Regions from separate parts of the Streptomyces sp. NPDC059373 genome, predicted to be linked through region 2. Evidence: riboswitches for the same ligand, from Rfam matches in the RefSeq annotation. Region 2 holds a riboswitch; the other holds the start of a gene.
What was found. Region 2 has a riboswitch for cobalamin ahead of ACFXJ5_RS22760 (cobalamin biosynthesis protein). Riboswitches for the same ligand answer to the same signal wherever they lie in the genome.
Positions count from the first base shown of each region.

Region 1: it holds a riboswitch for cobalamin, as region 2 does, so the genes downstream of both, nicT (Nickel transporter NicT) here and ACFXJ5_RS22760 (cobalamin biosynthesis protein) in region 2, are expected to answer to the same signal.

Region 1 is NZ_JBHYXC010000062.1:18,328-29,217, reverse strand. It holds gene ACFXJ5_RS38775 (hypothetical protein) at 14-508, shown strand; gene ACFXJ5_RS38770 (zinc-binding dehydrogenase) at 577-1,566, shown strand; gene nicT (Nickel transporter NicT) at 1,620-2,717, opposite strand; cobalamin riboswitch at 2,749-2,946, opposite strand; gene ACFXJ5_RS38760 (triphosphoribosyl-dephospho-CoA synthase) at 2,998-3,786, shown strand; gene ACFXJ5_RS38755 (FAD-dependent oxidoreductase) at 3,793-5,436, opposite strand; gene ACFXJ5_RS38750 (SchA/CurD-like domain-containing protein) at 5,591-6,697, shown strand; gene ACFXJ5_RS38745 (beta-ketoacyl-[acyl-carrier-protein] synthase family protein) at 6,744-8,027, shown strand; gene ACFXJ5_RS38740 (ketosynthase chain-length factor) at 8,024-9,253, shown strand; gene ACFXJ5_RS38735 (acyl carrier protein) at 9,301-9,522, shown strand; gene ACFXJ5_RS38730 (TcmI family type II polyketide cyclase) at 9,519-9,917, shown strand; gene accD (acetyl-CoA carboxylase, carboxyltransferase subunit beta) at 9,917-10,890, shown strand, end outside.
Region 2 is NZ_JBHYXC010000017.1:51,361-62,250, reverse strand. It holds gene cobN (cobaltochelatase subunit CobN) at 1-2,012, opposite strand, end outside; gene ACFXJ5_RS22765 (cobyric acid synthase) at 2,009-3,511, opposite strand; gene ACFXJ5_RS22760 (cobalamin biosynthesis protein) at 3,508-4,605, opposite strand; cobalamin riboswitch at 4,660-4,787, opposite strand; gene ACFXJ5_RS22755 (hypothetical protein) at 4,992-5,189, opposite strand; gene ACFXJ5_RS22750 (anion permease) at 5,224-6,486, opposite strand; gene ACFXJ5_RS22745 (NAD(P)/FAD-dependent oxidoreductase) at 6,675-8,066, opposite strand; gene ACFXJ5_RS22740 (class II aldolase/adducin family protein) at 8,186-8,848, shown strand; gene ACFXJ5_RS22735 (alpha/beta hydrolase) at 8,982-10,097, shown strand; gene ACFXJ5_RS22730 (hypothetical protein) at 10,218-10,890, shown strand, end outside.

The sequences.
Region 1 (10,890 bases), on a different contig from region 2:
GACCATCGTCCTCGTGATCGATATCGGCTACTCGCTCTCCCGCCGCTTCCCCGACCCCCCGCAGGCGGACTACCGCACCGCGGACGTGCACGCGCTGCGCCACGACCTGTTCTGCGGCGACGTCTACCTCGCGGATGTGAAGGCGGACCGCGAGCTGTCCACAGCCTGGGGATGGGTGCCGGTACTCGACTTCGCGTGGGCGCTGTGCGACATCGTCGAGCGGATCGACCGCGATCCGAGGGGCAGCCGGGCGGCACGCCCCCAGTACGCCGAGCTGGACTTCACCGAATCCACGGACCGGCTGCGCTTCGAGCGGCGCTTCGGGTGGGTGGATGTGACAGCGGACTGGGCGCCGGACGATGCGCCGCTGAGCTTCAACCACGCGCAGCTGCGGCGGGAGGCCCGGGACTTCCTGCACGATCTGGTGGCGGACCTGACGGACATGCACGACGGGCTGGATGCGAATCCGGTGATCTGGGATCTGCTGGCGCGGTTCCCGCGGGCTTGACCTCAAGTCCGGTTGAGGTCGGAGGCTGGTGCGTACGCGCTGCCGCTCACCCCTCAAGGAGTCCCGCCGTGCACGCCATCCGCCTGTACGCCTTCGGGCCGGCCGAGAACCTCCGTTACGAGACGGCCGACGACCCCGAGCCGGGTCCCGGCCAGGTCCGGATCGCGGTCTCGGCGTCCGGCGTCCACGTCATCGACACCGCCATCCGCGCCGGGAACCCCAAGGGCCCGTACGCCCTGCCCGAGCTGCCGACCATTCCCGGCCGCGAGGTCGCCGGCACGGTGGACGCCCTCGGCGCCGGCGTCGGCCCCGAATGGCTCGGGCGGCGCGTCGTCGCCCACCTCGGCATGGTCCCCGGCGGCTACGCCGAACTGGCCGTCACCGACACCGAGCGGCTGCACGTCCTCCCGGACGGCCTGGGCTTCGCCGAGGCCGTCGCCATGATCGGCACCGGCCGTACCACCCTGGGCATCCTCCGCCAGTCCGGCCTCGGCCCGGACGACGTCGCCCTCGTCACCGCCGCCGGCGGCATCGGCACCCTGCTCGTCCAGGCGGCGCGCAACGCCGGCGCCGCGGTCGTCGGCCTCGCCGGGGGTCCCGCCAAGGCCGAGCACGTACTGGCCCTCGGCGCGGACGCCGCCGTCGACTACACCGCCCCCGGCTGGACCGACCTCGCCCGCGCCGCGCTCGCCGGGCGCCTTGCCACGGTCGTCTTCGACGGCGTCGGCGGCGACCTCGCGCGCGCCGCGGTCGACCTGCTCGGCCCCGGCGGCCGCCACCTCGTGTACGGCTTCGCCTCCGGCGGCCCCCTCCAGCTCCCCGCGGCCGAGCTGGCATCCCGCCGCATCACCTCCGACGTCCTCCTCGGCCCCGCCGTGCTCCGCGCCGCCGGCCCCGACGGCCTCCGCGCCCTCGAATCCGCCGCCCTCACCGAAGCCGCCGCCGGCCGTCTCCTCCCCGCCCTCCACCCCTTCCCCCTCGCCCAGGCCGCCGCGGCCCACGCCGCGCTCGAGTCCCGCCGCACACTGGGCAAGGTCGTCCTGCGCACCGCCTCCTGAGGGGGTCCAGGGGGCCGGCCCCCTGAACCCCCGAACGCCCTACGGGCTGAATTTCAGGGCTGGGCCGGGCGGTCCGCGGGGCGGGCCGCGGCGGCCCAGCGTTCTTCGACGCGGGCCGCGCGCCAGTAGAGGAGCGCGGCGGCCCAGACGACGACGAAGAGGGCGACGATGAGGAAGCCGACGTTGCCGAGGTCGATGTCGGCGATCCACCCGGTAAGCGGGTCGGAGAGGTCGAGCTTCTGGTGGAGGACCCCGACGAGTTCGATGGTCCCGATGAGGAGGGCGACGGCGATCGACAGCCCGGTGATGGTGAGGTTGTAGAAGACCTTCCGTACGGGGTTGGAGAAGGCCCACTGGTAGGCGAAGTTCATGAAGGTGCCGTCGAGCGTGTCGAAGAGGCTCATCCCGGCGGCGAAGAGCAGCGGCAGGCACAGCACGGCGTACCAGGGGAGTCCGGCGGCGGCGCCGGTGCCGGCCATGACCATGAGGGTGACCTCGGTCGCGGTGTCGAAGCCGAGGCCGAAGAGGAAGCCGAGCGGGAACATCTGCCCGGGGCGGGTGATGGAGCGGGTGAAGCGGCCGAGCAGGCGGTTCATGAAGCCGCGCGCGTCGAGGTGCGCCTCGAGCTCGGCCTCGTCGAACGAACCGGCGCGCATGGCCCGGTAGACCCGCATGATGCCGACGAGGGCCACCAGGTTGAGCGCGGCGATGAGATAGAGGAACAGCCCGGAGATGGTCGTCCCCATGACGCCCAGCACTTCATGCGTGCGGGAGCCCTCGTTCATGATCCGCCCGGCGAGCCGGGTGCCGCCGGCGATGAGGGCGGCGAGGACGACGACCACGCTGGAGTGCCCGAGGGCGAACCAGAAGCCCACCGAGACGGGCCGCTTGCCGTCGGCCATGAGCTTGCGGGTGGTGTTGTCGATGGCGGCGATGTGGTCGGCGTCGAAGGCGTGCCGCATGCCCAGGGTGTATGCGGTGATGCCCAGGCCGACGCCGTAGACCTGGGTGCCGACGGTGTAGCGGTGGGGGACGACCAGCAGGAAGAGCACGCCGAAGGCGACGACGTGCAGGGCGGCTATCACCGCCAGCAGCCCGGCCGTTCGAAGGGAGTCCTGACGTCGCCAGCGGAAATCGGGGGCAGCAGTCATTCGTTGATCACGCTCCAGCACCTCGTGGAATTGCTCGTGAGATGCCGTGGCCGGTCTCCTGGCTTACGGGTGTACGCGCGCCGCCCCTGCCTTCCCAGCCACCTCGCGGCGGCCAGTGGCACGTACGTTGGGACGGAGCTCCCGATCACAGTGGCGAGGGCCGCTCCGGGCTGAGACCCCTGAGGGTCTGTCACCGGTCTTCCCGAGCACCACGGCCCGACCACCCTAACCGCAGCTCGTTCACAGCCATGACACAGGCTCCGTCGCTACGCTCCCGTCCATGCCGCTCGCCCATGCCGCCGTACAAGCGATCGTCGAGGAAGTCGCGTTGGAGGGTGTGCCGGGCCGTGACCCCGACCGGGACCCCGGGGCCGCGCTCTGGGCGGCCAAGTCGTCGCTGCCCGGCTTCGAGGCGATGGCCGCCGCCGCGCGCCGGGTCGGTGAGCCCACGCAGGAGCTGCGCGAGGAGCTCGGCGCGATCGGCCGGAGCACCGAGTGGACGGCGACCCGGGCGGGCTGCGGCGTACGCAGCCACCGGGGCGCCACCTGGGCCGTGGGCCTCCTGGTCGCGGCCGCCGCGCTGGAACCCCACGGCGACGCCCATGCCATCCTGGCCACCGCCAAGCGCCTGGCCGGCTTCCGGGACCGCCGCGCCCCGCTGCGCCCCTCCCGGGGCTCCACCGTCTCCACGACCTACGGCGCCGCCGGCGCCCGCGGCGAGGCCCGCGCGGGCTTCCCGCACGTCAAGCGGGCCCTTGCCGCGCTGCGTACGTCCCGCGACGCGGGTGCGGACGAGCCCGTCGCCCGGCTGGACGCACTGCTCGCCATCATGTCCTCACTGCAGGACACGACCCTCCTGCACGCCGCCGGGCCGCCCGTCCTGCGGCTCGTCCAGGGCAGCGCGCGCGACGCCGTGGACGCGGGCGGGGCCGGTTCCCCGGGCGGCCGCGACGTGCTCGCCGCGCTCGACGCGGAGCTGCGCGAGCGCGGCCTGACCCCGTCCGGCAGCTCCTCGCTGCTGGCGGGGGTCTTCTTCGTGGACGGCCTGCGGGTGCCGGTGCCGCGCTGACCCGGCCTACCCCAGCCGCAGCACGGCCCCCAGCACATCCAGCAGCCACGCCTCCGGCTCGGGCGGCAGCCCGGGGGCGCGCCAGGCGACGAAGCCGTCGGGGCGCACCAGAACCGCGCCGCTGTCCGTGATGCCGTAGGTGGTGGCCCACTCCGTGCCGGGCTCGGGGATGAGGTCGGCGTCGGTGCCGAAGCCGATGCGGTGGACGGCCAGGGGCACCCGGAGGAGGCCGGCCGCCGAACGGGCGGCGTCGCGCCAGGCGGCGCCCGGTTCGCCGTCGCCGACCAGGAGGACGGGGGCGCGCTCGTACAGGTCGAGGGTGGAGCGGCGGACGCCGCTCTCGTCGGTGACCCACAGGTGTGGGGCGCGGCTGCCCGGCTCGCCGGTGGGGCAGAAGGCCTCGGGGACGACGGGCAGGCCGGGGTCGGCGCCGATGACGGCGCCGTCGGGGTAGCGGTAGCCGAGGGCGACGGCCATGACGTTCTTCTGGGGGCCGCCGCCGGCCGGGGCCGCGTAGCCGGGGTGGCGGTGTTCGGCGGAGCGTGCTGAGGCGCGCTCGCCGGTGGCGATGGCGACGGGGCGGCGCTCCTGCTCGTACGTGTCGAGCAGCGCGGGCCCGGCCCAGCCGCCGATCACGGCGGCGAGCTTCCAGGCCAGGTTGTGCGCGTCCTGGATGCCGGTGTTGGAGCCGAAGGCCCCGGTCGGGGACATCTCGTGCGCGGAGTCGCCGGCGAGCAGCACCCGCCCGAGGGCGTAGCGGTCGGCGACGCGCTCGGCGGCGTGCCAGGGCGCCTTCCCGGTGATCTCGATCTCCAGGTCGGGCAGGCCGACGGCGGCGCGGATGTGTTGCGCGCAGCGCTCGTCGGTGAAGTCCTCGAGCGTCTCGCCCCGGTCCGGGTGCCAGGGGGCGTGGAAGACCCAGTTCTCGAAGTTGTCGACGGGCAGCAGGACGCCGTCCGCCTCCGGGTTGGTGAGGTAGCACGCGATGAAGTGGCGGTCACCGACGGCGTCCACGAGGCGCTTCGCCCGGAAGGTGACGCTGACGTTGTGGAAGAGCTCGCCGCGTCCGGTCTGGCCGATGCCCAGGGCCTCCCGGACGGGGCTGCGCGGGCCGTCCGCGGCGATGAGGTAATCGGCCGTGATCTGCCGCCGCTCGCCGTTCTCGCGGTCCAGCAGCTGCGCCGTCACGCCGGTCCCGTCCGCGGCCTGCTCGAAGGACAGCAGCTCGGTCGAGAAACGGATGTCCCCGCCCAGCTCCTGTGCATAGCGCAGCAGAACCGGCTCGAGGTCGTTCTGGCTGCACAGGCACCACCCGGAGGGGCTGATCCGGGACAGCTTGCCGCCCGGGTCGATCTCCCTGAAGAGCCATTCGGCCTCGGCGTCGATCAGTGATGCGGCCTGCAGGATGCCGTGGTTGTCGGCGAGGACGGCGGCCGCCGCGCGGATCAGCGGCTCGGCGCCGGCCGTCCGGTACAGCTCCATGGTCCGCAGGTTGTTGCCCCTGCCGCGCGGGTGGATGGAGGTGCCGGGATGCTTCTCGACGACGAGATGCGGGACGCCCAGGCGGGCCAGGAAGAGCGAGGCGGAGAGCCCGACGAGGGAGCCGCCCACGATGAGGACCGGGACACGGTCGTCGGCCTGTGTGGTCATAGGTAGCTCAATGCCCGATTGCGGCCATATTTGTCGCGATTCACCCGAGCGGATCACATATCTCGCCCCATCCGGGTCACCGAACCACGATCAGTGGACGACGGACCCTCACTAAGGACCCGCACGAAGGACCGCACGAAGGATGAGGTGGACCATGACACCGCCGGTCGAAAAGGTCTCGCAGTCCGCACTGGACGGCTCCCGTACCCGCGTCGTACTCCTGCTGGAGGTCGAGGACGGCGCCGAGCAGCGTCTGCTCGAAGCGTACGACCAGATGTGTCAGCGGGTGGCGGCCGTACCGGGCCACATCAGCGACCAGCTGTGCCAGTCGATCGAGAACCCCTCGCAGTGGCTGATCACGAGCGAGTGGGAGAGCGCACTGACCTTCCTGGCCTGGGTGGACAGCCCGGCGCACCTGGAGATGGTCGAGCCGCTGCACGGCTGCGTACGCGACACCCGGTCCCTGCGCTTCGGCGTGCTGCGCGAGACCGCCGAGCGCACCAGCGCCGGCGGCAGCCTGCAGGCCACCCCGCGCATCGGGGACGGCGTGGTCCGGCACGCGATCACCTTCACGGTGAAGCCGGGCAGCGAGGCGGCGGTCGCCGAGATCCTGGCCGGCTACACCTCGCCGCAGGCGCGGGTGGACGACACGACCTCGCTGCGCCGGACCTCGCTCTTCATGCACGGCAACCGGATCGTACGGGCCGTCGAGGTGCGCGGGGAGCTGGTGAAGGCGCTGCGCCACGTCGCGGAGCAGCCCGAGGTGCGGGCGGTCGAGGAGGCCATCAACCCGTACCTCGAGGTCGACCGGGACCTGAGCGACCCGCACTCGGCGCGGGAGTTCTTCACCCGGGCCGCGCTGCCGGCCGTGCACCATGTGGCGGCCCGCGCCGACGGCTTCTCCCCGGACCTGCGGCGGCACGCGCTGTTCTACCCGGCGAAGGCCGGCTGCGGCCAGGCGCTGGCCCGGCTGCTGGCCCGCCAGGACGAGAGCGCGGCCGACGACCCGAAGAGCCCGGTCGCGGGCAGCACGGTCTTCCTGCGCGAGAGCGAGGACATCGTCGTGCGCCTGGTGGACCTGCGGGTGCCGATCGAGGAGGCACCGCTGGCCGCCGTGGGCGCCGAGGGGCCGCACAAGACGGGCGTCCTGGCCAAGCTGCTCACCGAGGGCGTGGACCTGGCGGACGCGCAGGGTGTCAAGCGTTTCCTCACCGAGTACGACATGCGGCTGGTCACTGACCGCCGGGCACCAGGGGATTGATCCGCTCACACCACCCCGAAGGGCACCGGCTGAGGAGGAGGCAACCATGGCTAGGACTTCCCGGAGATCCATACGCCGGGTGGCGGTCACCGGGGCCGGTGTCGTCGCCCCCGGCGGAGTCGGGGTTCCCGCCTTCTGGGAACTGCTGACCGCTGGTCGGACGGCGACGCGCGGCATCACCCTCTTCGACCCCGCCGGCTTCCGTTCGCGGATCGCCGCCGAGTGCGACTTCGACCCGGCCGCACACGGGCTCACCCCGGCCGACGTCGAACGGGCCGACCGCTACGTGCAGTTCGCGCTCGCCGCCGCCGCCGAGGCGGTCCGCGACTCCGGGCTCGACCTGGACGTCGAGGACCCCTGGCGGTTCGGCGTCTCGCTCGGCACGGCGGTCGGCGGCACCACGCGCCTGGAGCACGACTACGTACGCGTCAGCGAGGGCGGCGCCCACTGGGACGTCGACCCGCGGCAGGCTGGCCCGCATCTGCACCGGGCCTTCGCGCCCAGCGCGCTGGCCTCCGAGATCGCCGAACGGCACGGCGCGCGCGGCCCGGTGCAGACCGTCTCCACCGGCTGCACGTCCGGCCTCGACGCGGTGGGCTACGCCTTCCACACCATCGAGGAGGGCCGCGCCGACATCGTGCTGGCCGGCGCCTCGGACTCGCCGATCTCCCCGATCACGGTGGCCTGCTTCGACGCCATCAAGGCGACGTCCGCCAACAACGACGACCCGGCGCACGCCTCCCGCCCCTTCGACGCCAACCGCGACGGCTTCGTCATGGGCGAGGGCGGCGCGGTGTTGGTCCTGGAGGAGCTGGAGCACGCCAGGGCCCGGGGCGCGACCGTCTACTGCGAGGTCATGGGCTATGCCACGTACGGAAACGCCTACCACATGACGGGGCTGACCTCCGAGGGCCTGGAGATGTCCGAGGCCATCGACCGCGCCCTCGACCACGCCCGCCTCAACGCCGGGGACATCGACTACGTCAACGCCCACGGCTCCGGCACCAAGCAGAACGACCGCCACGAGACGGCCGCCGTCAAGCGATCCCTCGGCGCGCACGCCTACTCGACGCCCATGAGCTCCATCAAATCCATGGTGGGCCACTCGCTGGGCGCGATCGGCGCGATCGAGCTGGCCGCCTGCACCCTGGCCCTCGCCAACGGCGTGGTACCGCCGACCGCCAACTACGAGACCCCGGACCCGGAGTGCGACCTCGACTACGTGCCGCGCACGGCCCGCGAGATGAAACTGCGGACGGTCCTGTCGGTGGGCAGCGGATTCGGCGGCTTCCAGTCCGCCGTCGTACTCAACCGATCGGAGGGGTCATGAACAGACAGGCCGTCATCACCGGAATCGGGGTCGTCGCGCCCAACGGCATCGGCACCGACGCCTTCTGGAAGGCGACCCGCGAAGGCATCAGCGTCCTGGACCGGGTCACCCGTGAGGGCTGCGAGGGCCTGCCGCTGCGGGTCGCGGGCGAAGTGCGCGGCTTCGACGCCGCGACGGCCGTCGAGGAGCGCCTCGTCGTCCAGACCGACCGCTTCACGCACTTCGCGATGACCGCCGCCGACCTGGCCCTGGAGGACGCGCGGCTGCGTACGGATCCCGACGAGCCCTTCGCCGTGGGAGTGGTCACCGCCGCCGGGTCCGGCGGCGGTGAGTTCGGTCAGCGCGAGCTCCAGCGGCTGTGGGGCCAGGGGCCGCACTTTGTGGGCCCGTACCAGTCCATCGCCTGGTTCTACGCGGCCAGTACGGGCCAGATCTCCATCCGGGGCGGCTTCAAGGGCCCCTGCGGGGTCGTCGCCAGCGACGAGGCGGGCGGCCTCGACGCCATCGCCCACGCCTGCCGCATTCTGCGCCGCGACATCGGCACCGACGCGGTCGTCGCGGGTGCCGCCGAGGCCCCGCTGGCGCCCTACTCCGCGGTCTGCCAGCTCGGCTACGCGGAACTGAGCCTCGCCGCCGAAGCCGACCGGGCCTACCGGCCCTTCACCACCCACGCCTGCGGGTTCGTACCGGCGGAGGGCGGGGCGATGCTCGTGGTCGAGGCCCTGGAGCACGCCCTGGCGCGCGGCGCCGAACCCCGCGCCGTGCTCGCCGGGCACGCCGCCACCTTCACCGGGCCCTCGCGGTGGGCGGAGTCCCGGGAGGGGCTGGTCCGGGCGATCGGCGGGGCCCTGGAGGAGGCCGGGTGCGTGCCTGCCGACATCGATGTCGTCTTCGCCGACGCGCTGGGCACCCCGGACGCCGACCTCGCCGAGGCGCGGGCCATCTCCGATGTCTTCGGCCCCCACGGCGTCCCCGTCACCGCCCCCAAGACCGGCACCGGCCGCGCCTACTGCGGCGGCCCGCTCCTCGACACGGCCGCCGCCGTACTCGCCCTGGAGCACGGCACCGTACCGCCGACCCCCCAGGTCACCGAGGTCCGCGACGACCTCGGCCTCGACCTGGTCATCGGCCGGGCGCGAAGCGCCCGACTGCGTACCGCGCTGGTCCTCAGCCGCGGCCTCATGGGCTCCAACGCGGCCCTCGTAGTGAAGGAGTACATCCCGTGAGCAACGATCCGATCCAGGTACTGACCTACGACGAGCTGGCCTCACTCATGAAGTCCAGCGCCGGCATCACCGTCGACCCCCAGCGCCTCACCTCCTCCCCCGACACCCCCTTCGCCGACTACGGCCTCGACTCACTCGGGCTGCTGGGCATCGTCGGCGAACTGGAGAACCGCCGCGGGGTCTCCATCACCGGCGAGGCCGACTCGTGCAAGACCCCGGGCGCCTTCATGAAAGTCGTCAACACCTCGCTGAAGGCGGATGTCATATGATCGACGAGACCCGCGAATCCCAGGGGACCCACGACCGCCCACGCGTGCACCGCGCTCACCGGACGCTCATCGTCGCCCGTATGAAGCCCGAGACCGCCGCCGACATCGCGGAGGTCTTCGCCGCCTCCGACCGCGGCGAACTCCCCGGCCTCATCGGGGTCCGGGGCCGCAGCCTCTTCCACTTCGGCGACGACCTCTATCTGCACCTCGTCGAGGCCGACCGGCCGCCGGGCCCCGAAGTCGCCCGCCACAAGGGCCACCCCGACTTCCGTGACATCAGCGAACGCCTCGCCGCCTTCGTCCAGCCGTACGACCCGCTGACCTGGCGTGAGCCCAAGGACGCGATGGCCGTGGAGTTCTACCGCTGGGAGCGGGAGTCGGACGGGGACGGCTGATGGCGATCACCGACGGCCGCCCGCCACCCGCACCCGAGTCCGACGAGGCCCCCTGGGTCCGGTGCGAGCGCTGCGCCGCCCTCGTCTACGGCAAGCGCTTCGCCCGCGCCCTGCACGTCTGCCCCGAATGCGGCACCCACGCCCGCCTCACCGCCCGGCAGCGCCTCGACCGGCTCCTCGACCCCGGTTCGGCCGTCGCCCTGGACGACGCGGGCGGCGGCGTACGGGCGTTGCACGATCCGCTCGGCTTCACCGACACCAAGCCGTACCCTGACCGGCTGCGCGCCGCCCGCGCCGCCACCGGGCTCGACGAGGCCGTCCTGTGCGTCCGCGGAACCATCGAGGAACAGCCCGTCGTCGTCGCCGCGATGGACTTCCGCTTCCTCGGCGGCAGCCTCGGCTGCGCGGTCGGCGCCCACATCACGCAAGCCGCCCACACCGCCCTCCGCCTGCGGGTCCCCCTGCTCCTGGTCACCGCCTCGGGGGGCGCCCGCATGCAGGAGGGCGCCCTCTCCCTCATGCAGATGGCCAAGACCGCCCAAGCCCTCGCCGAGCTCGACGAGGCCGGCATCCTCACCCTCTCCCTCATCACCGACCCCACCTACGGCGGCGTCGCCGCCTCCTACGCGACCCTCCCCGACATCATCCTCGCCGAGCCCTCCGCCCGGCTCGGCTTCGCCGGGCCCCGCGTCATCGAACAGACCACCGGCCAGTCGCTGCCCGACGGCTTCCAAACAGCCGAATTCCTTCTCGCCCACGGCCTCGTCGACGACGTCGTCCCCCGCCCCGCCCTCCGCGCAGCCCTGGGCAGGCTGCTGCGGACAGCCTCGAATCCGGCCCGTCCGGCATTTGAGGACCGGGGGTCCCCCCGGCGAAGCGAAGGGGCGGGTCCGGGGCAGAGCCCCGGTCCCGGGAAGGGGCGGGATGGTGGGGACACCTCCCGGACGAAGGTCCGGGGGAGAGAACAACCCAC
Region 2 (10,890 bases):
TCGACGTGCATGACGAACTCGTCGAAGTCGTCGTCGTCCGGCTGGTCGTCCACATGCAGGTCGTGGTGGAGCTCGGCGGCCCGTACGAGCGTCCAGATCTGGCTGCGTACGGCCGGAGCCTTCGTCGGATCGAGGTCGCTGACCATCGCGTACTCGTCCAGCAGCTGTTCCAGCTTCGCCAGGTCGCCGTACGAGTCGGCCCGCGCCATCGGCGGCACCAGGTGGTCCACGACCGTGGCGTGCCCGCGACGCTTGGCCTGGGTGCCCTCGCCCGGGTCGTTGACGATGAAGGGGTAGACCAGCGGCAGTTCGCCCATCACCGCGTCGGGCGCGCAACCGGCCGACAGGCCGAGGCCCTTGCCCGGCAGCCACTCCATGGTGCCGTGCTTGCCCATGTGCACGATCGCGTCGGCCCCGAAGGAGAGCTCCAGCCAGCGGTACGCCGCCATGTAGTGGTGCGACGGCGGCATGTCGGGGTCGTGGTAGATCGCGATCGGGTTCTCGCCGAAGCCGCGCGGCGGCTGGATCATGATGACGACGTTGCCGAACTGCAGCGACGCCAGCACGATGTCCTCGCCGTCCACGTACAGCGTGCCCGGCGGCTCGCCCCAGTGCCGCAGCATGCCCTCGCGCAGCTCGTCGTCGAGCCCGGCGAACCACCGCTGGTAGTCGGCGAGCGGCACCCGTGCCGGGGCGGAGGCCAACTGCTCCTCCGTCAGCCACTCCACGTCATGGCCACCGGCGGCGATAAGTCGATGAATCAGCTCATCCCCGTTGTCCGGGTAGCCGTCAACGCCGTATCCCGCTCCCCGCAAGGCATCCAGCAGCCGCACCGCCGAGGCGGGCGTGTCCAGGCCGACCGCGTTGCCGACCCGCGAGTGCTTGGTGGGGTAGGCGGTGAAGACCACCGCCAGCCGCTTCTCCGCGTTCGGCTTGTGCTTCAGCGCGGCGTGCCGCACCGCGATCCCGGCCACCCGCGCGGCCCGCTCGGGATCGGCCACGTACACCGGTACGTCGCCCTCGCCCTGCTCCTTGAAGGAGAAGGGCACGGTGATCAGCCGCCCGTCGAACTCCGGGATCGCCACCTGCATCGCCGCGTCCATCGGCGACAGCGCGGCGTCCGACGCGTCCCACGCCGCCCGTGACGACGTCAGGCACAGCCCTTGCAGCACCGGAACGTCCAGCTCCGCCAGCGCCCCGATGTCCCACGCCTCGTCGTCCCCGCCGGCGCTCGCGTCGCTCGCCCGGGTCCCGCCCGCCGCCAGCACCGTCGCGACGATCGCGTCGGTCCGCCCCAGCAGCTCGTACAGCCCGGCGTCCGCGCCACGCCCCTCTGATGTGCGCGCTTCGCCTCGACTCGGCTCCGGGCGGGTGCCGGTCGCTCGTTCCTCGCTCCCGACCCCCACCCTGCGCTGCATCTCGGCTACGCCGCGCAGCGAACCGCAGTACACCGGCAGCGCGTTGGCGCCCTTCGCCTCGATCGCCTCGCACAGCGTGTCGACAAAGCCCGTGTTCCCCGACAGCTCGTGCGCCCGGTAGAAGAGCACGCCGACCGTCGGGCGGCCCTGCTCGTACGCGTACGAGCCGTGCGTCCCGTAGTCCGGCATCGAGGCCGGCGGCTCGAAGCCCTCGCCGGTCAGCAGCACCGTGTCCGACAGGAACCGCGCCAGCTCCCGCAGGTTCCCCGGCCCGCCCTCGACCAGATAGCGCAAGGCCTCCGCCACCACGCCCGCCGGCACCGACGACTCCGCCATCAACTCGGCGTCCGGCACCGCCTCACCGCCCAGCAGCACCGTCGGAATCCCGGCCGCCCGCAGCGCGGCGAGTCCGTCCTCCCAGGCCCGCTTGCCGCCCAGCAGCCGGACGACGGCGAGGTCGGCGCCCGCCAGCAGCGCGGGCAGATCGGCCGCCGCGTCCACCCGCGTCGGGTTGCCGATCCGGTACGGCCCGCCGGACGCTCGCGCGGCCAGCAGGTCGGTGTCGGCGGTGGACAGCAGAAGTACGGTGCTCACGGTGCCCCCGGGGCTACGAACGGGAGGCCGGCGGGTGCGCCGTCCTCGATGAGCCGCATCAGAGCGGCGGTGTCTGCGTGCTCCTCGATCAGATCGCCGAGGCGGTCCAACTGCTCCTCGCGCAGCGCGGCGAACGCCGTGTCCGGCGCCGGCACGAACCGCCGCCCGGCCGCCTCCGCGACCCGGCGCAGAAACGCACGCCGGAAGCCGTCGCTCTCCAACGACCCGTGCCAGTGCGTACCCCACACGGCGCCGACCCGGCAGCCGTCCAGGAAAGCCTCGTCGCCGCCCTCACGCAGCTCGGCGACCCCGTGGTGGATCTCGTAACCCTCCACCTGCTCCCCGTACGCCTTGCCGACCGGCCGCGCCAACGTCTTCTCCGCCGCGAACCGCACCCGCACCGGCAGCAGCCCGAGCCCCTCCACGGTCCCGGCGCGCGACTCGACCTCGTCCTCGATCGACTCGCCCAGCACCTGGAACCCGCCGCAGATCCCCAGCACCGGCCGCCCTTGCGCCGCCCGACGCTCGATGGCGTCCGCCAGCCCGTGCTCTCGCAGCCACGCCAGGGCCTTCACGGTGCCGCGTGTGCCGGGCACCACCACCAGGTCGGCGTCGGCCAGTTCCTCGGGCCGGTCGGCAAAGCGCACGACCACGCCCGGCTCGGCCGCCAGCGCGTCGACATCCGTGAAGTTCGACATCAACGGCACGGCGGCGACCGCCACCCGCAGCACGTCCTCCCCGTACGGCGGGCCGGCCGCCCTGCGCTCCCGGGCGATCTCCAGACCGTCCTCCTGGTCGATCCCCAGCCCGTGCCGGTGCGGCAACACCCCGTAGAACGCCCGCCCGGTCAGCCCGCGCAGCATCTCCAGCCCCGGCTCCAGCAGCGACACGTCGCCCCGGAACTTGTTCACGATGTACCCGGCCACCAGCGACTGGTCCGCCGCGCTCAGCAGCGCCGTCGTCCCGAAGAACGACGCGAACACCCCACCCCTGTCGATATCCCCGACCACCACCACCGGCAACCGCGCCGCCCGCGCCAGCCCCATGTTCACGATGTCCCCCCGCCGAAGGTTGATCTCCGCCGGGCTCCCCGCCCCCTCGCAGATCACCGCGTCATACTGCCCACGCAACTCCTCCAGGCACCCCACGACCGTCTCCAGCAACTGCGCCCGGCTCCCGTCGTGATACCCCCGCGCACTCATCTCGCCCACCGGCTTCCCCAGCACCACCACCTGGCTCGTCCGATCCCCGCCCGGCTTCAACAACACCGGATTCATCAGCGCCGTCGGCTCGATCCGCGCCGCCTGCGCCTGCATCGCCTGCGCCCGCCCGATCTCCGCGCCCTCGCGCGTCACGTACGAATTCAGCGACATGTTCTGCGCCTTGAACGGCGCCACCCGGACGCCCTGCCGCACCAACCACCGGCAGATCCCGGCCGTGACCACGCTCTTCCCGGCATCGGAGGTGGTCCCGGCCACCAGCAGCGCTCCGCCGCTCATGCGTGCCCGCCCTTTGATCGCCCGGGTTGGGGGTAGGCCGTCCGCCTGAGGCGAGCGAAGCGAGATGGGGGCACCTCCCAAAGGAAGCTTTGGGGGAGGCTGGCCCAACCCGGCCACGGACCCGCGGACGACAACGCACCCGTCCGGGGTCCAGGGTCCGGGGGAGACAGCACCGCCCACGCCAGCCGTCCCCCGACCGCAACGCCCAGCGCCAGCGCGCTCACTCGCCGCGAAAGCCGCACGGCCCGCTCAATATCCGCAACTTCCACCAATCGATTCCCCCCACCGAGAACCGGCCGGTGCTCAACCCGCGCCCCATAAGCCAGCGTCCCGCCCAGCCGCACACCCAGTGCCCCCGCGAACGAAGCCTCGACCGGCCCCGCATTGGGACTGGGATGGGCCGCACCATCCATCCGCCACACCCGCCACGCCCCGCGCGGATCCGCCCCCGCCAACACGACAAGCGCCGCCGTGAGCCGCGAACCGGGCCACCCCACAACGTCGTCGAGCCGCGCCGACGCCCAACCGAAGCGACGCAGCCTGGCCGACCGGTGCCCGACCATCGCGTCGAGCGTGTTGACGGCCCGGAAGCCCACGAGCCCCGGTACGCCACCCACCGCACCCCACACGAGCGCGCCGACCACCGCGTCCGAGGTGTTCTCGGCGACGGACTCGACGACGGCCCGCGCGATCTGCTGCCCGTCCAGAGCCTGAGGGTCGCGTCCGCACAGGTTCGGCAGCCGCTCCCGCGCGCCCGCCAGGTCACCGGCCTCAAGAGCGGCTCCCACCGCCCGGGCCTCGCGCCCCAGCGAAGTCCCGCCGAGCGCGGCCCAGGTGGCGGCAGCCGTCAGCCCGACGGACGCGGCGGTGGAAGAACGTACGACCCGGGAGGCCACCGCAGCGCCGGCCACGGCACCGCCCACGCACAGGGCCGTGTAGAGCGCGCCCCGGCCCCGGTGGTCACGCCACAGGCGCCGTTCGAGAGAACCCGCGATGCGACCGAAGGCGGCGACGGGATGACCGCGCCGGGGGTCGCCGAATGCGCGGTCGGCGACAAAGCCGAGCACAGCGCCGTACGTGTAGGCACGCGGCATCTGCAGATGTCCTCACTCAGGGTCCGCGCCCTGGTTCGACGTGACCGGCGGTGAGAGTCTCCTGGCTCCCGGATCGGCACACCTCCGGCCTTCCAGCTCGACGTACGAGCCGTGACCACGTGCGGAGGTGCACTCCCCGGTGACAGTGGCGGGACCGCGCCGGATTCTCACCGGACTTCCTCTCCTGCCGCCGCTTGGCCCCGGAAGTCCACCACGCGCCGCGAATGCCCGTCAACTCACCCTTGACCTGCATCGGAAGATGTGTGAAGACACACATGAGGGCGCACCCGAGCACAAACGTGAGCGGGGCACGGACATGGTCCGTGCCCCGCTCCGGCGTACGCGACGGCGCGTCAGGCGGCGATCAGGCGGCGGTCAGGCCGCGATCAGGCGACGATGATGTAGATCCCGTACGCCACCGCGGCCGCGCACAGTGCGAACGCGGCGTACGCGCCGGTGCGGGCGGCCACCGCGCCCTCCTTGGAGAGGCCGACGATGCCGAGCGTGAAGACGCCGACGAGGCCGACGGTGACGGCGAGGCTGACGCCGATGACGGAGCCGAGAGCTGCCCAGTCGATGTTCATGGGGTGGGGTTCCTTTTCCGGGGGTCCGGGGCCGTCAGGCCGTGGCCTGTGCGGGGTCGGCGGGGGAGACCGGGGCCACCGGGGCGACGGCCGGTGCCGGGATGGTGGCGGTCAGACCGTCCGCGGGCAGGGGGCCGGCCGGCGGCGGGGTGACGGCGGCGATCGCGGTGGTCACCACACCGGGGGCGTCCACCGCATCGTCGTTGACGTTGGTGTGGTCGACCGGCTTGCGGCGCGACGCGACCCAGATCGTGGCGCACCCGGCGGCCGCGAGGAGGGCCACCACGGTGACGCCCCAGGTGCCCTGGTCGGCCAGCAGCGCGGCGCCCGCGGCGACGAGGCCGGCGGCCGGCAGGGTCAGCGCCCAGGCGACGAGCATCCGCCCCGCGGTGCTCCACCGCACGACACCGCCCTTGCGGCCGAGCCCCGCACCGATGACGGAGCCGGAGACCACATGCGTCGTCGACAGCGAGAAACCGATGTGGGACGAGGCCAGGATCACGGTCGCGGCACCCGTCTGGGCGGCGAAGCCCTGCGGCGGCTGGATGTCGGTGATGCCCTTGCCCATGGTGCGGATGATCCGCCAGCCGCCGATGAAGGTGCCGAGCGCGATGGCCATGCCGGACGAGATGATGACCCACATCGGCGGGTTGGAGCCCGGGGCGATGACCTTGCCGGTGACCAGGGCGAGGGTGATGACGCCCATGGTCTTCTGCGCGTCGTTGGTGCCGTGGGCGAGCGAGACCAGACCGGCCGAGGCGATCTGACCGGCGCGGTAGCCCTTGGCGGTGGCCTTCGGGTCGGCGTCGCGGCCGATCCGGTACGTGAGGCGGGTCGCCAGCAGCGCGGCGATGCCCGCGACGATCGGCGCGGCGATGGCCGGGATCAGCACCTTCTCGGCGACCGCTTCACCGTTGACCCCGGCGAGGCCGACGGAGGCGACGGTGGCGCCGATGAGGCCGCCCATCAGGGCGTGGGAGGAGCTGGAGGGCAGCCCGGCGTACCAGGTCACCAGGTTCCAGAGGACCGCGCCGACCAGACCCGCGAAGATCACTTCCGGATGGACGCCCGCGCTCTCGTCGATGATGCCCTTGGAGATGGTCAGGGCGACCTGGACGGAGATGAAAGCACCGACAAGATTCAGCGCGGCGGACATCGCCACGGCCGTCTTGGGCTTGAGTGCGCCAGTGGAGATGGTGGTGGCCATCGCATTGGCGGTGTCGTGGAAACCGTTCGTGAAGTCGAACACGAGAGCGGTGATGATCACGATTCCGATCAGGAGCGTGACGTGTTCCATTTACCCAGGCAATCGTTTGATCCGACAGTGGCGGTGGCGACCGTACGGACCCTGAATGAACGGAAGGTGAACGAGGGGCGGCCGCTCGGTGCCACCTGAAACGTGCCCGAATTATTCGCCTGAAGGTCACGCCTCGTTCGCCTTCGGGAGACATCATCCGGCCCCCTGGCGCCGCCCCGCTCACCCTCTCAGTGCCGCCCCGCCACCCGGTCCGCGAGCTGCGCCACCCGGTCCGTCTCCGCGCTGCGCCCGGCCAGCTCACGGCGGTCCGCGCCGCGATAGGCCGCGTACATCCCGTGCACCCCGACCCAGCGCAGCGGCTCCGGCTCCCATTTACGCACCTTGTGCCCCACCCACGGCAGCGCGGTGAGCGCCGTGCCATGGCCCTGGCCCGAGTCCAGCTGCACGAGGTCGCGCAGGGTGCGCGCCGCGAGGTTGGCCGTGGCGACCCCGCTGCCGACGTAGCCGCCGGCCCAGCCGAGCCCCGTGGAGCGGTCCAACTCGACGCTCGCGCACCAGTCGCGCGGCACGCCGAGGACGCCGGACCACGCGTGGTCGATCGCCACGCCCGCCGTGGCCGGGAAGAAGCGGACCAGGATCTCGCGCAGCGCCTCGATGGTCGCCGCCTGCGTACGCCCGTCGTTGTCGGTACGGGAGCCGAAGCGATACGGCACGCCCCGGCCGCCCAGCGCGATCCGGCCGTCGGCGGTGCGCTGCGCGTACATGTAGGCGTGCGCCATGTCGCCGAGGGTCTCGCGGCCCTCCCAGCCGATGGTCTTCCAGACGTGCTCCGGCAGCGGCTCGGTCGCGATCATCGAGGAGTTCATCGGAAGCCAGGTCCGCTTCTGGCCCTTGACGGAGGCGGTGAACCCCTCGGTGCAGCGCAGCACATAGGGGGCCCGCACCGTGCCGTATGCGGTGACCGCGTGCTTCGGGCGGATCTCGGTCACCGGGGTCGACTCGTGGACCACCACGCCCAGCGCCTCCACCGCCCGGGCGAGCCCCTGGAGCAGCTTCACCGGGTGGATGCGCGCGCCGTGCGGCGTCCAGGTGCCGCCGGCCGTCCCGGCGACCCGGATCCGCTCGGCGGACTCGGCCGCGCCGAGCAGCAGCCGGTCCTTCTCGCCGAAGGCGACCTCGGCCTCGTGGAAGGCCTTCAGTCGGGCCAGCTGGGCGGGGGAGTAGGCCACCTCCAGCACACCGCCCTGGTGGATGTCGGCCTCGATGCCCTCCTCGGCGGCGACCCGCACCACCTCGTCCACCGTGTCGTTCATGGCCCGCTGGAGGGCGACGGCGGCCTCATGTCCGTGCAGGCGGGCGTAGCGGTCCCGGCCGGCGATGCCGTTGTAGAGCCAGCCGCCGTTGCGACCGGAGGCGCCGTAGCCGCAGAACTTCTGCTCCAGGACGACGATGCGCAGGAACGGCACGGCCTTCTTCAGGTAGTACGCGGTCCACAGACCGGTGTAGCCGCCGCCGACGATGCACACGTCCGCGGTCGTGTCGCCGGGCAGCGGCTCGCGCGGTGCCGGAATGCCCTCCTGTGCGTACCAGAAGGAGATTCCGCCGTTGACGGTGGTCATGGGTGCCCCTGCAATTCGTATGGCTGATCGGCACGGAAGGATGTGGCGGGACGTTACTGCGCCCCGGGAGCGCGCGGCAACGAGCAACCTGTCAGGATCAGGGGTCGGAGGTGGGGCGAATGTCGGAGCGCGAAGGCCGGGACGGTCTGGAACAGCCGTGGATGCAACTGGTGGCCACGGCCCGCCGCATGGTCGACGACGGACTCGTGGTCGGCACGTCCGGCAACGTCTCCGCCCGGGTCGGCCACCTCATCCTGGTGACCCCGAGCGGCATCCCGTACGACCGCATCGGCCTCCAGGACATCGTCGCCGTCGACCTCGACGGCAAGCAGGTCGTCGGCGAGCTGCGGCCGAGCAGTGAACTGCCGATGCACCTGGCCATCTACCTCCGCACCGACGCCCGCGCCGTCGTCCACACCCACGCCGTGCACGCCACCGCCGTCTCCACCCTCCTCTACGAGCTGCCCGCCATCCACTACATGGCGGCCGCCCTCGGCGGCAAGATCCGCGTCGCCGACTACGCCACGTACGGCAGCGAAGAGCTCGCCGCCAACGTCCTCCACGCCCTCCGCGAGCGCACCGGCTGCCTGATCCGCAACCACGGCACCATCGTCTACGGCGACGACCTCGACCAGGCCTACGAGCGCACCGCCCAGCTCGAATGGATGTGCCAGGTCTGGCTCGCCGCCCGATCCGTGGACGGCTTCTCCCCCTCCCTGCTGTCCAAGCGCGAACTGGCCCGCGTAGCGGAAAAACTCCGCGACTACGGCCAGCCCAATTAGCCCGTCCGGCCATTGAGGACAGCGGGTCCAGGGGGCGTGCCCCCTGGTTTCGGGAAGGGGCGGGGTGCGGGATTCCTCCCGGCCCGCCGCCGCCCACTGGCCGTCGCGCCGTACGGCGCCGACACTGGAACGGATGCGCCTACGAACCGCGGCAGCCCTGACCGCCACGACACTCCTGGGCGCCGGCACCGCCGCCGTCGCGGCCGGCCGGTACGCCTCGGGCTTCGCCCTGAAGCCGAACCGCGACGGTGCGGAACCCGAGCCGCCGCTCACCGTGCACGCCGCCGACGACACCCACGTCACCCTCACCCGCACCCTCGCCTCCGCCCGCCCCGGCGTCTACGGGCTGACCGGCGACGGCGTCCACGCCCAGGTCGGGGAGATCACCGCCACCGCACCCGACTCCGTCACCCGCCGCCTGCGCCATGTCCAGCGCGGCGCCCTCAAGTCGGGCGAGGCGGTACGGCTCACCCCGCAGGTCTACGCGGGCGACCCGCGCGAGGCGCTCGGCCTGGACTTCAGCGAGGTCCAGGTCCCCGGCGAACTGGGTCTGCTGCCCGCGTGGTTCATCCCCGGCGCCCGCGACGTCTGGGTCATCACCGCCCACGGCCTCGGCGCCACCCGCGAGCAGCCCCTCGGCGTCGTGCCCGCCCTGCACCGCCGCCGCATCCCGGTCCTGGACATCACCTACCGCAACGACCCCGGCGCGCCGCGCTCCCCGGACGGCATCGCGCATCTCGGCGACACCGAGTGGCGCGACCTCGACGCGGCCATGCGCTACGCCGTCCGGCACGGCGCCCGGCGCCTGGTGCTCCACGGCTGGTCCATCGGCGCGACCATGGCGCTGCGTGCCGCCGACCACTCCCCGCTGCACAACCGGGTCAGCGGCCTGGTCCTCGACTCGCCCGTCCTCGACTGGCGGTCCACGGTCCGTGAGGCCGCCGCCAACCACGGTGTGCCCGCCCCGCTGCTCCCGCTCGGCGTACGCGCCGCCGAAGGCCGCACCGGCCTGCACGCGGCCCGCATCAGCGACTCCGCCGACCCGGCCCGCCTGCGCGTCCCCACCCTGATCTTCCACGGCCCGGACGACACCCTCGCCCCTTGGGCACCTTCCCGGCGCCTCGCCGAGGCCCGCCCGGACCTCGTGTCCCTCCAGGCCGTCGCCGAGGCGCCGCACGCCGCCATGTGGAACCGCGACCCGGACCGCTACGAGGAAGCACTGCGCCGTTTCCTGACCCCATTGGTCTGACCGCGCCCGGCGGCCCGGCGCGGGTGCAAAACGCCACCATACAGACAAACCACCCATGACCCATCGCGTGACGGGGACGCTCGTTTGGGAATCCGGGTACTCACCCGCAAGACTGCTCCCGTGACGTCCCGTATCCCGCGAGACACTCCGCTCCGCCTCGTCCCCCGCAGGCCGCTGGCAGCCGCGCCCCGCGCCGCCGCAGCGCGCCGCTCACGTCCGCCCAGACCACCGGAGGGGACCCCGCCGCTCTCCGAACTCGCCCGCCGGGCCAGAAACGAGCTCATCGACGCCGTACGCCTGGCCCGTTGGGCCGACGCCGCGACCGGCCTGGCTACCGGCACCGCCCGCCCCGGGGCCGGCGGGATACTGCGGGACGTCGACGTCCAGCGGGGCGCGGCCGCACTGCGGCTGACGGACCGGCAGGTGCGGGCGGCGTGGGACAGGGCACGGCTGGCCGGGCTGATCGAGCTGCACAAGGGCTCCGCCCGCCCGGGCTGGCGGCTGCGCGCGTGGGACCGGGACGACACCGCCGTCCTGCGTGGCTGGGTCGCCCTCTTCGACGCGTGGTCGCTCGCGCACCCCGCCGATGAGCACCCCGCGTGCGAGGGTGCCGACCCCTCGCTGGTCGCGGAGGTCGTCGAGGCCGCCCCTCAGCTGCTCTCCCTCCTGCACCTGTCCTCCGGGCCCGTGGCGGTCGCCGTGCTGCTCGACCTGCTGCGGCAGCGGGTGGCCGAGCTGCGTGAGGAACGCCACGAGCCCCCCGCCGACGGCAGCAGCGGCAGCCGCGACGAGC